Regions from separate parts of the Turicibacter sp. TJ11 genome, predicted to be linked through region 1. Evidence: predicted binding sites of a transcription regulator. Region 1 holds the regulator's gene; the other holds the start of a gene.

The links. The regulator HrcA, encoded in region 1, represses chaperone genes, less so after heat shock. The targets are predictions, from matches to a motif close to TTTTAGCACTNNNNNNNNNNNAGTGCTAAAA.
Region 2: the regulator HrcA is predicted to act here: its motif matches at 2,338-2,368, upstream of clpB (ATP-dependent chaperone ClpB).

Annotation. Positions count from the first base shown of each region.
Region 1 is NZ_CP069349.1:968,727-973,172, forward strand. Features, by position in the region: gene dnaK (molecular chaperone DnaK) at 1-1,159, opposite strand, end outside; gene grpE (nucleotide exchange factor GrpE) at 1,187-1,729, opposite strand; gene hrcA (heat-inducible transcriptional repressor HrcA) at 1,742-2,764, opposite strand; gene trxA (thioredoxin) at 2,967-3,281, opposite strand; gene JRC48_RS04555 (amino acid ABC transporter ATP-binding protein) at 3,467-4,216, opposite strand; gene JRC48_RS04560 (amino acid ABC transporter permease) at 4,229-4,446, opposite strand, start outside.
Region 2 is NZ_CP069349.1:1,500,897-1,505,342, reverse strand. Features, by position in the region: gene leuS (leucine--tRNA ligase) at 1-823, shown strand, start outside; gene JRC48_RS07335 (Cof-type HAD-IIB family hydrolase) at 1,382-2,206, opposite strand; gene clpB (ATP-dependent chaperone ClpB) at 2,422-4,446, shown strand, end outside.

The sequences.
Region 1 (4,446 bases):
TTGTATTACGAGGGATTAAAACTGTCATTACTTGTCCCATTGTTTCAATACCTAATGATAATGGAGTGACGTCTAATAATAAGATATCTTTAACGTCTCCTTGTAAAACTCCACCTTGAATTGCAGCACCCATTGCTACAACTTCGTCTGGGTTAACACCTTTGTTAGGTTCTTTTCCTAATTCGTTTTTAATTGCATTTTGAACAGCTGGGATACGAGTTGATCCACCTACTAATAAAACTTGATCTAAGTCATTAGCTGTCATTTTAGCATCTTTTAATGCTTGACGAACTGGTCCCATTGTACGTTCTACTAATGTTGCTGTCATTGCATCAAATTGTGCACGTGATAATGTTTTTTCTAAGTGTAATGGTCCTGTTGCATTCATTGAGATGAATGGTAATGAAATTTGAACTGAAGTTACACCTGATAAGTCTTTTTTCGCTTTTTCAGCTGCATCTTTTAAACGTTGCATTGCCATTTTATCTGCTGATAAATCAACACCCGTTTCTGCTTTGAATTCTTTTACTAACCAATCAATGATCACTTGGTCGAAGTCATCTCCACCTAAACGGTTATCTCCGGCAGTTGCTAATACTTCGAATGTTCCATCTGCTAAGTCTAAGATTGAAACGTCGAATGTTCCTCCACCTAAATCGTATACTAAGATGATTTGTTCTTTATCTGTTTTATCTAATCCGTATGCTAATGCTGCTGCAGTTGGTTCGTTGATGATACGTTTAACATCTAATCCTGCGATTTTCCCTGCATCTTTCGTTGCTTGACGCTCAGCATCGTTAAAGTAAGCTGGTACAGTGATAACTGCTTCAGTTACTGGTTCACCTAAGTAAGCTTCAGCTGTTGCTTTTAAGTTTTGTAAAATGATCGCTGAGATTTCTTGTGGTGTATATTCTTTTCCTTCAATAGTCACTTTATGGTTTGTTCCCATATGACGTTTGATAGACATGATTGTGTTAGGGTTTGTGATTGCTTGACGTTTAGCTACGTCACCTACTTGACGCTCGTCACCTTTAAATGAAACAACAGATGGTGTTGTACGTAACCCTTCTGGATTAGCAATAACTTTTGCTTCTCCACCTTCCATAACAGAAACACATGAGTTTGTTGTTCCTAAGTCGATACCAATAATTTTACCCATAGAGATTCATCCTCCTTGATCTATTTTTTATTCGCTAACTTTAACCATTGATGGTCGAATGACACGATCTTTTAGCTTATATCCTTTTTGTAATTCTTGTAAAACCATACCTGATTCTACACCTTCTACAGCTTCTTGCATTACCGCTTGATGAACAGTTGGGTCAAAGGCTACACCCTCTGCTTCAATCGCTTCAACTCCTTCTTGTTTTAGAGCTTCCACTAATTGAGTATGGATCATTTTAAATCCTGTTAAGAATGTTTTTGTATTCTCATCCTCAACTGTTGATGATAACGCGCGTTCGAAGTTATCAATAGCTGGAATAATATTTGTAGCTAATGATTGAGAACGATATTTCGTTTCACGAGCACGTTCTTCGTTCATACGGCGTTTGAAGTTTTCAAGTTCAGCCGCATTACGTAACAATTGATCTTTTAAGTCTTCAATTTGTTGTTTTAAGCTTTCTGTTTCATCAATCGTTTCACACTCATCTTCTTGGCAGCACGTTGATTCTAAAGCTTCTGTTTGTTCCTCATTTAATTCCTCAACTGATTGGGCATCTTTATTCAATCGTCCCACCTCCTATTTATATAAATCAGACATGATACGAGCAACATGTTCAAGAAGAGGGATAATTTTACGATATTCCATTCGAGTTGGACCTAATACCGCAATCTTTCCATATTCTTGATCACTAATTTGATAAGGAACCGTAATTAATGTACAATTCTCCATCGCTTTAATTTCGTTCTCTTGTCCAATTTTAACTGTTAATTGATGGCCACCTTCATCGGCCTCTATTACTTTAACAATTTCATCTGCTTCTATCATATTAAATAAACGATAAGCTTTTTCTAAATCGTTAAATTCAGGTTGTTTTAAAATATTTGACTTCCCACTCAAAATATAATTTTGTTGATTTAATGATTGGGATAAAAGTTGTAGCATCGCGTACATAATCTCTTCTTTATAGGAGATAAAATCATGTAGTTGATTTTCAAAACTCTCTGTCAACTTTTCTTGAACATGACCAATATACTCTCCTACTAATAACTCATCGAGTGCCTTAATAATGCTTTCCATTCTAGTGATGTCAATATTAGTTGGAAGGGTGATTGTTCGGCTTTCAACATGCCCTTGATCAGTAATCAAGACAAATACCGCTTGACGATCTGAAATCGGAACAAATTGAATTTTTTTAACTCGACTATAATCACGTGATGGACCGAGTAAGATCGATGTATAATTGGTTAAACTAGACAAAAGCTTAACAGCTTCTTTAATTGTCGTCTCACGTTCAAACTGTTTCTTTTCTAACAATTGTTTAAATATCCCTACTTCTGGTGTTGTCTCAATCGGTTCTTGATTTACAATAAAATCTACATAGTATCGATATCCCTTTTGACTCGGAACACGTCCACTTGATGTATGAGTTTTTTCAATAAAACCTAAATCCTCAAGATCAGCCATATCATTACGAATGGTTGCCGCTGAAAAATTCAAATCTTCTTTTTTAGAGAGGATTCGAGAGCCAACAGGTTGTGCAGTTTGTATGAACTCTTCTACAATTGCCTTTAAAACTAATATTTGACGTTCTGTTAGCAATGTAAACACCTCTTTTAGCACTCGTTCATCTTAAGTGCTAATATCATTATATATAAATCAATTAGCACTGTCAACACCATAGTGCTAATTTTTTAGTTTTTTATGGATTTCATTTCGTTTTAACACTCCAAATTTATTTTTAACAATTAACAGTTATGAAAAAAGAGGGTCATACATAGTATGCCCTCTTTTTTATGTTTCATTATTTATTTGATTGAATTAATGATAATAATGATGCTTTAGGTTGGAATCCAACTGTTTGTTGAACCGCTTGTCCGTCTTTGAATAAAATTAATGTTGGGATTGACATTACTTTATACTCAGCAGCTACTGATTGGCAATTATCAACGTTAACTTTTACGATTTTCACTGTTCCTTCTAATTCTGTAGCTAACTCATCTAAAACTGGAGCGATCATTTTACATGGTCCACACCAATCTGCATAGAAATCAACTAAAACTAATCCGCTGCTGATTTCTTGAGCAAATGTTTCTTCTGTTGCATAAATAACTGACATATTTATTCCTCCTTACCTACCGATTTATATAAAATTAGTATACCATATTGGCATGAAATTACAAATAGTTTGCACTTTCTTTCATAGTATCTCACACTTATATTTTTACATTCACAATTACTTATACTAAAAAAAGACAAAGATTACGATCAGTAGATAGTTTAAAACCGTTAGAAAACTAACGGTTACAAGCTATTTGATAAATAACGATGTAAAAAGGCTTTTGTTCGCTCTTGCTTTGGATGAATAAAAATTTCTTCAGGTGTTCCTTCTTCTGCAATCACCCCTTGATCCATAAACACCACTCGATCACTGACTTCTTTAGCAAATCCCATTTCATGGGTCACGATAATCATCGTTAATCCTTCATCTGCTAACTGCTTCATGACATCTAAAATGCCACCGACCATTTCTGGATCGAGTGCACTTGTTGGCTCATCAAAAAGTAAAACTTCAGGATCCATACATAACGCTCTTGCAATGCCTACACGTTGTTTTTGGCCACCCGATAATTGAGTGCTACTGCAATCTGCAAATCGTTCCATTCCTACTTTTTTTAAGTAAAACATTGCCTTTTCTTTTGCTTCTTCTTTGCTACGCTTTAAAATTTTAATTTGCCCCATCATGCAATTTTCTAAAACTGTTTTATGATGAAATAAATTAAAATTTTGAAAAACCATTCCTACTTTTGTACGATGATGATTAATATTAATACTTCCTGTTAGGATATCTTTTCCTTGATAAAAGATTTGTCCACTATCTGGGTTTTCTAATAAATTAATACAACGTAATAAGGTTGATTTTCCACTTCCACTTGAACCGATGATGGTAATAACTTCTCCCTTATTGACCTGAAATTCAATATTTTTTAAAACTTCTAAATTCCCAAAATATTTTTTTAATCCATGAATGTTAATGATTTGACTTGCTTCCACTTTAATCCCTCCTTAGCTTAGCGAGTTCGGCATGGTTTGGGATGCTGGAAAAGATGTTTTTGGCATATTCATTTTCTTTTCCACTAATCTTAAAATTTGAGAGGTAATCGTTGTAAGAACTAAATAAATGAGACATGTAATGAAAAAAGTTTCCGAGTATAACATGGCACTTCCAGCTACTGAACGTGATTGGAAGAATAATTCAATTACTCCGATCACGTTTAGCATTG
Region 2 (4,446 bases), 530 kb from region 1:
AGAACATGCGGTATTACACTTATTATACGCGCGCTTCTGGCACAAAGTCTTATTCGATTTAGGAGTCGTTGAAACAAAAGAACCATTCCAACGTTTATTCAACCAAGGAATGATCTTAGGTGAAAACAATGAGAAAATGTCAAAATCTAAAGGAAACGTTGTAAATCCAGATGATATTGTTGAATCTCATGGGGCAGATACATTACGTTTATACGAAATGTTCATGGGACCTCTTGATGCAGCGATCGCTTGGTCAACTGAAGGATTAGACGGAAGCCGTCGTTTCTTAGATCGTGTTTGGCGTTTATTTGTGACTCCAGAGCACACATTAGCTGAAAAAGTAGTGACTGAAAATGATGGAAAATTAGATAAAGTTTATCATGAGACAGTGAAAAAAGTGACTGAAGATTATGAAAAATTAAGCTTCAATACGGCCATTGCTCAAATGATGATCTTTATTAACGAATCATATAAAGCAACAAGTATTCCACGTGAATACGTTGAAGGATTTGTTAAATTATTAAATCCAATTGCTCCACATATGACAGAAGAAATTTGGTCAGTTTTAGGTCATGAAGGAACTGTTTCATATGAAGCATGGCCAACATACGATGAGTCAAAATTAGTTTCTGATACGATTACAATCATTGCTCAAGTTAATGGTAAATTACGTGCTCGTATTGATGTGCCTGCTAACATTTCAAAAGATGATATGTTAGAAGTAGCAATGGCTCATGAGAACGTTCAAAACTTCGTTGCAGGAAAAGAAATTGTAAAAACAATTGCCGTTCCAGGAAAATTAGTAAATATCGTTGTTAAATAATAAAATTAAAAAATCTCACTTTTTAAGTGAGATTTTTTTAAGTTAAAAATTAGATTATATATATATGGCGAAAAACTTTTAACATGATTTGAAAAGGACTCTTATCATAGAGAGTGTTTTGATATAAGTTCTTTCCAGAATCTTTTTTACTATAGCTAGTATATAGAAAAAAACATGAATTATATTTCGCCTTATATATATATAAACAGATAAGTATTCTACATCTAAGGTAGGCTATCAAAACCAAGGACTACTTGCCGTATCAAGACATTTTATAGTCCAGGGGTCATCTGCCACAATGTCAACAACTTAGTGAGCATAAACAAGTTTAAATTTGGAATGATTTCAAATCAAGCGACTATCATTCGCTCGAATAGTTGACATTTAACCTATCATTTTGCTAGAAGAATATGTTTTGATTTTCTTAAGTTGTTGACATTGCACCTGCCATTTTCGAAGAAAATGTATCTACCATTAGTAGGGCTCTAAAAATTTTCTCTGAAGAAAATTTATCTGGACTTATATATAAACAGTCACCGCTAGTAGGTAACTATTTTGTTATTTTTTAGGAGTTAAAATATATTCGTGAATGTAGTGAGCGACACCACTTTCTTTGTTCGATTTTGTGGTTGTGTTAGCCACTGCTTTTAGTTTGTCGATGGCATTATCCATTGCAATTCCTGTTCCAGCGTAGGTTAACATTTCAATATCGTTATCTCCGTCTCCAAAAGCTATGATATCTTTTTGTTCAATGTTAAAATATTTAGCTAATTTTTCGATAGCTGTTGCTTTATTTGTATCGGATTTAAAGACTTCAATAATATTTTTATTGTCTCCATCCCAGTTACGACACGTGATAATATCTCCATAATTTTCACGTAAGAAATCCATTACTTTTTGAGCATATCCATCCTTTGCTTCTAGTAAAAAGCCATTTGGATGTTCATCTAATGTTTCTTTAAATGGTCCGTATTTAACGGATGTACATGTTTCAATATGGAACCAATCACGGATGGTATCTCCTTGATGTAAGACATATAAGTGATCCTTATATTCGCAAAAAGCATTGACGATATAATCTTTTAACTCTGAATCAAATAACGTCACAATGACTTCTGTTGGAATTTGAGCGACGATATCTTCGAAATTTTCATCAGATGGATGATGTATATAAGCTCCATTAAAGTTAATAATAGGTGTATCTAATCCTAACTCCTTATAAAAGTGTAACGATGCACGTGCCGGACGTCCTGTTGCGATAACGACGATGTGTCCCGCTTCTTTAGCAGCAATTAACGCTTCTTTTGTTTTAGGATCAAGCATTTCCCAATTTTGTAATGCTGTTCCGTCTAAATCTGTGACAATCAATTTCTTTGTTTTCATTGAAACACCTCCGTTTTACTATGATAGCATAGATAGATAACATGTCAAATGAACTTGTAAGCTTGTCGCAATTTGGTGATTTTGATTAAAAAGTGTTAATTTCAAAATGAGAAACGTTCACATTGCAAAATTATTAGCACTCTTATTGACTGAGTGCTAAAAAGGTGATATGATAATATCATCATCCTAGATGATATAGAAATGGAGTGAGTTTAATGAATATTAATAAAATGACTGAAAAGTTACAACAGGGCTTAGTTAATGCACAGTCTCTTGCAACTTCATTACAACATCAAGAGATTGATACCCCGCATTTATTAAGTGTACTACTACAAGATAATGACGGATTAGCTGCACGTGTTTTTTCAAGAGCAGGTTATCCGATTCAGGATATATTACAAGAATTAAAACAAATTTTAGATAAAAAACCATCTGTAACGGGTGCAACAGGTGATCCTTATGTATCGGCCGATTTAAATCGTGCGTTATTAAAAGCCGATGATTATGCTCGTGCATGGAAAGATGATTATTTATCGATTGAACACGTGTTACTAGCGATGCTTGAGTCAAAAGACTATCAAATGAAGCAACTCATTAAAAAATATGAAATTAATGAAGAACATTTAAAAGAAATTATTTCACAGATAAGGGGGAATTCACGCGTGATGACTCAAAACCCAGAAGCAACATATGAAGTATTAGAAAAATACGGACGTGATTTAGTAGAAGATGTTAAATCAGGTAAAATTGATCCGGTGATTGGGCGTGATGAAGAGATTCGTCGAGCAATTCGTATTTTATCTCGTAAAACAAAAAATAATCCCGTTTTAATTGGCGAACCTGGGGTTGGTAAAACAGCGATTGTTGAAGGATTAGCTTGGCGTATCGTTCGTCAAGATGTTCCAGAAAGTTTAAAAGATAAAGTGATTTTTGAATTAGACTTAGCAGCATTAGTTGCAGGGGCTAAATATCGTGGTGAATTTGAAGAACGTTTAAAAGCCGTTTTAAATGAAGTGAAAAATAGTGAAGGACGTATTATTTTATTCATTGACGAAATTCATACGATTGTTGGAGCAGGCCGTACTGATGGTGCGATGGATGCAGGTAACTTATTAAAACCATTACTTGCTCGTGGAGAATTACACTGTATTGGAGCGACAACATTAAAAGAATATCGTGAATACATTGAAAAAGACCCAGCATTAGAAAGACGTTTTCAAAAAGTTCAAGTCAATGAACCAACAGTTGAAGATACGGTTTCAATCTTACGTGGGTTAAAAGATCGTTTTGAGGTACATCACCGTGTCAGTATTTCTGACCGTGCGATTGTCGCTGCAGCTACTTTATCTGATCGATACATTACGGATCGTTTCTTGCCGGATAAAGCGATTGACTTAATTGATGAAGCATGTGCTACGATTCGTACAGAAATTGACTCTTTACCAGAAGAAGTCGATCGTATTAGTCGTCGTGTGACACAGCTTGAAATTGAAGAGGCAGCATTAAAGAAAGAAAAGGATGAAAACAGTAAGCAACGTTTAGAGGCGTTACAAAAAGAGTTAGCAAATTTAAAAGATGAATTAAATGTTTTAAAATTACAATGGGAAAAAGAAAAACAAGCGATTCATGGTGTGGCTGACCTTAAAAAAGAATTAGAAGGTGCTCGTCGTTCATTGGAGGAGGCGCAAGCGCGCGGTGAATATGAAAAAGCAGCAGAATTACAATATGGAAAAATTCCAAGTTTAGAAAAACAAATTGCTGAAGTTGAAGAAATGCAGCGTGATGAATCAGGAAAAGAAACTCGCTTACTTCGTGAAAATGTAACAGAAGAAGAAATTGCTGAAATTATTTCAAGATGGACAGGGATTCCCATTGCAAAACTTGTTCAAGGTGAGCGTGAAAAATTATTAAACTTAAAAGAAGAATTAAAACGTCGTGTCATGGGACAAGATGATGCGATTGATTTAGTTGGTGATGCCATTATTCGTGCTCGTGCTGGAATTAAAGATCCACATCGACCTATTGGTTCATTCTTATTCTTAGGACCAACGGGTGTTGGTAAAACAGAAATTGCAAAAGCTTTAGCAGAATTTTTATTCGATAGCGAAGAACATATCGTTCGTATCGATATGAGTGAATACATGGAGAAACATGCGGTCTCTCGTTTAGTTGGAGCACCTCCAGGTTATGTTGGATACGAAGAAGGTGGACAATTAACAGAAGCTATTCGTCGTAAACCT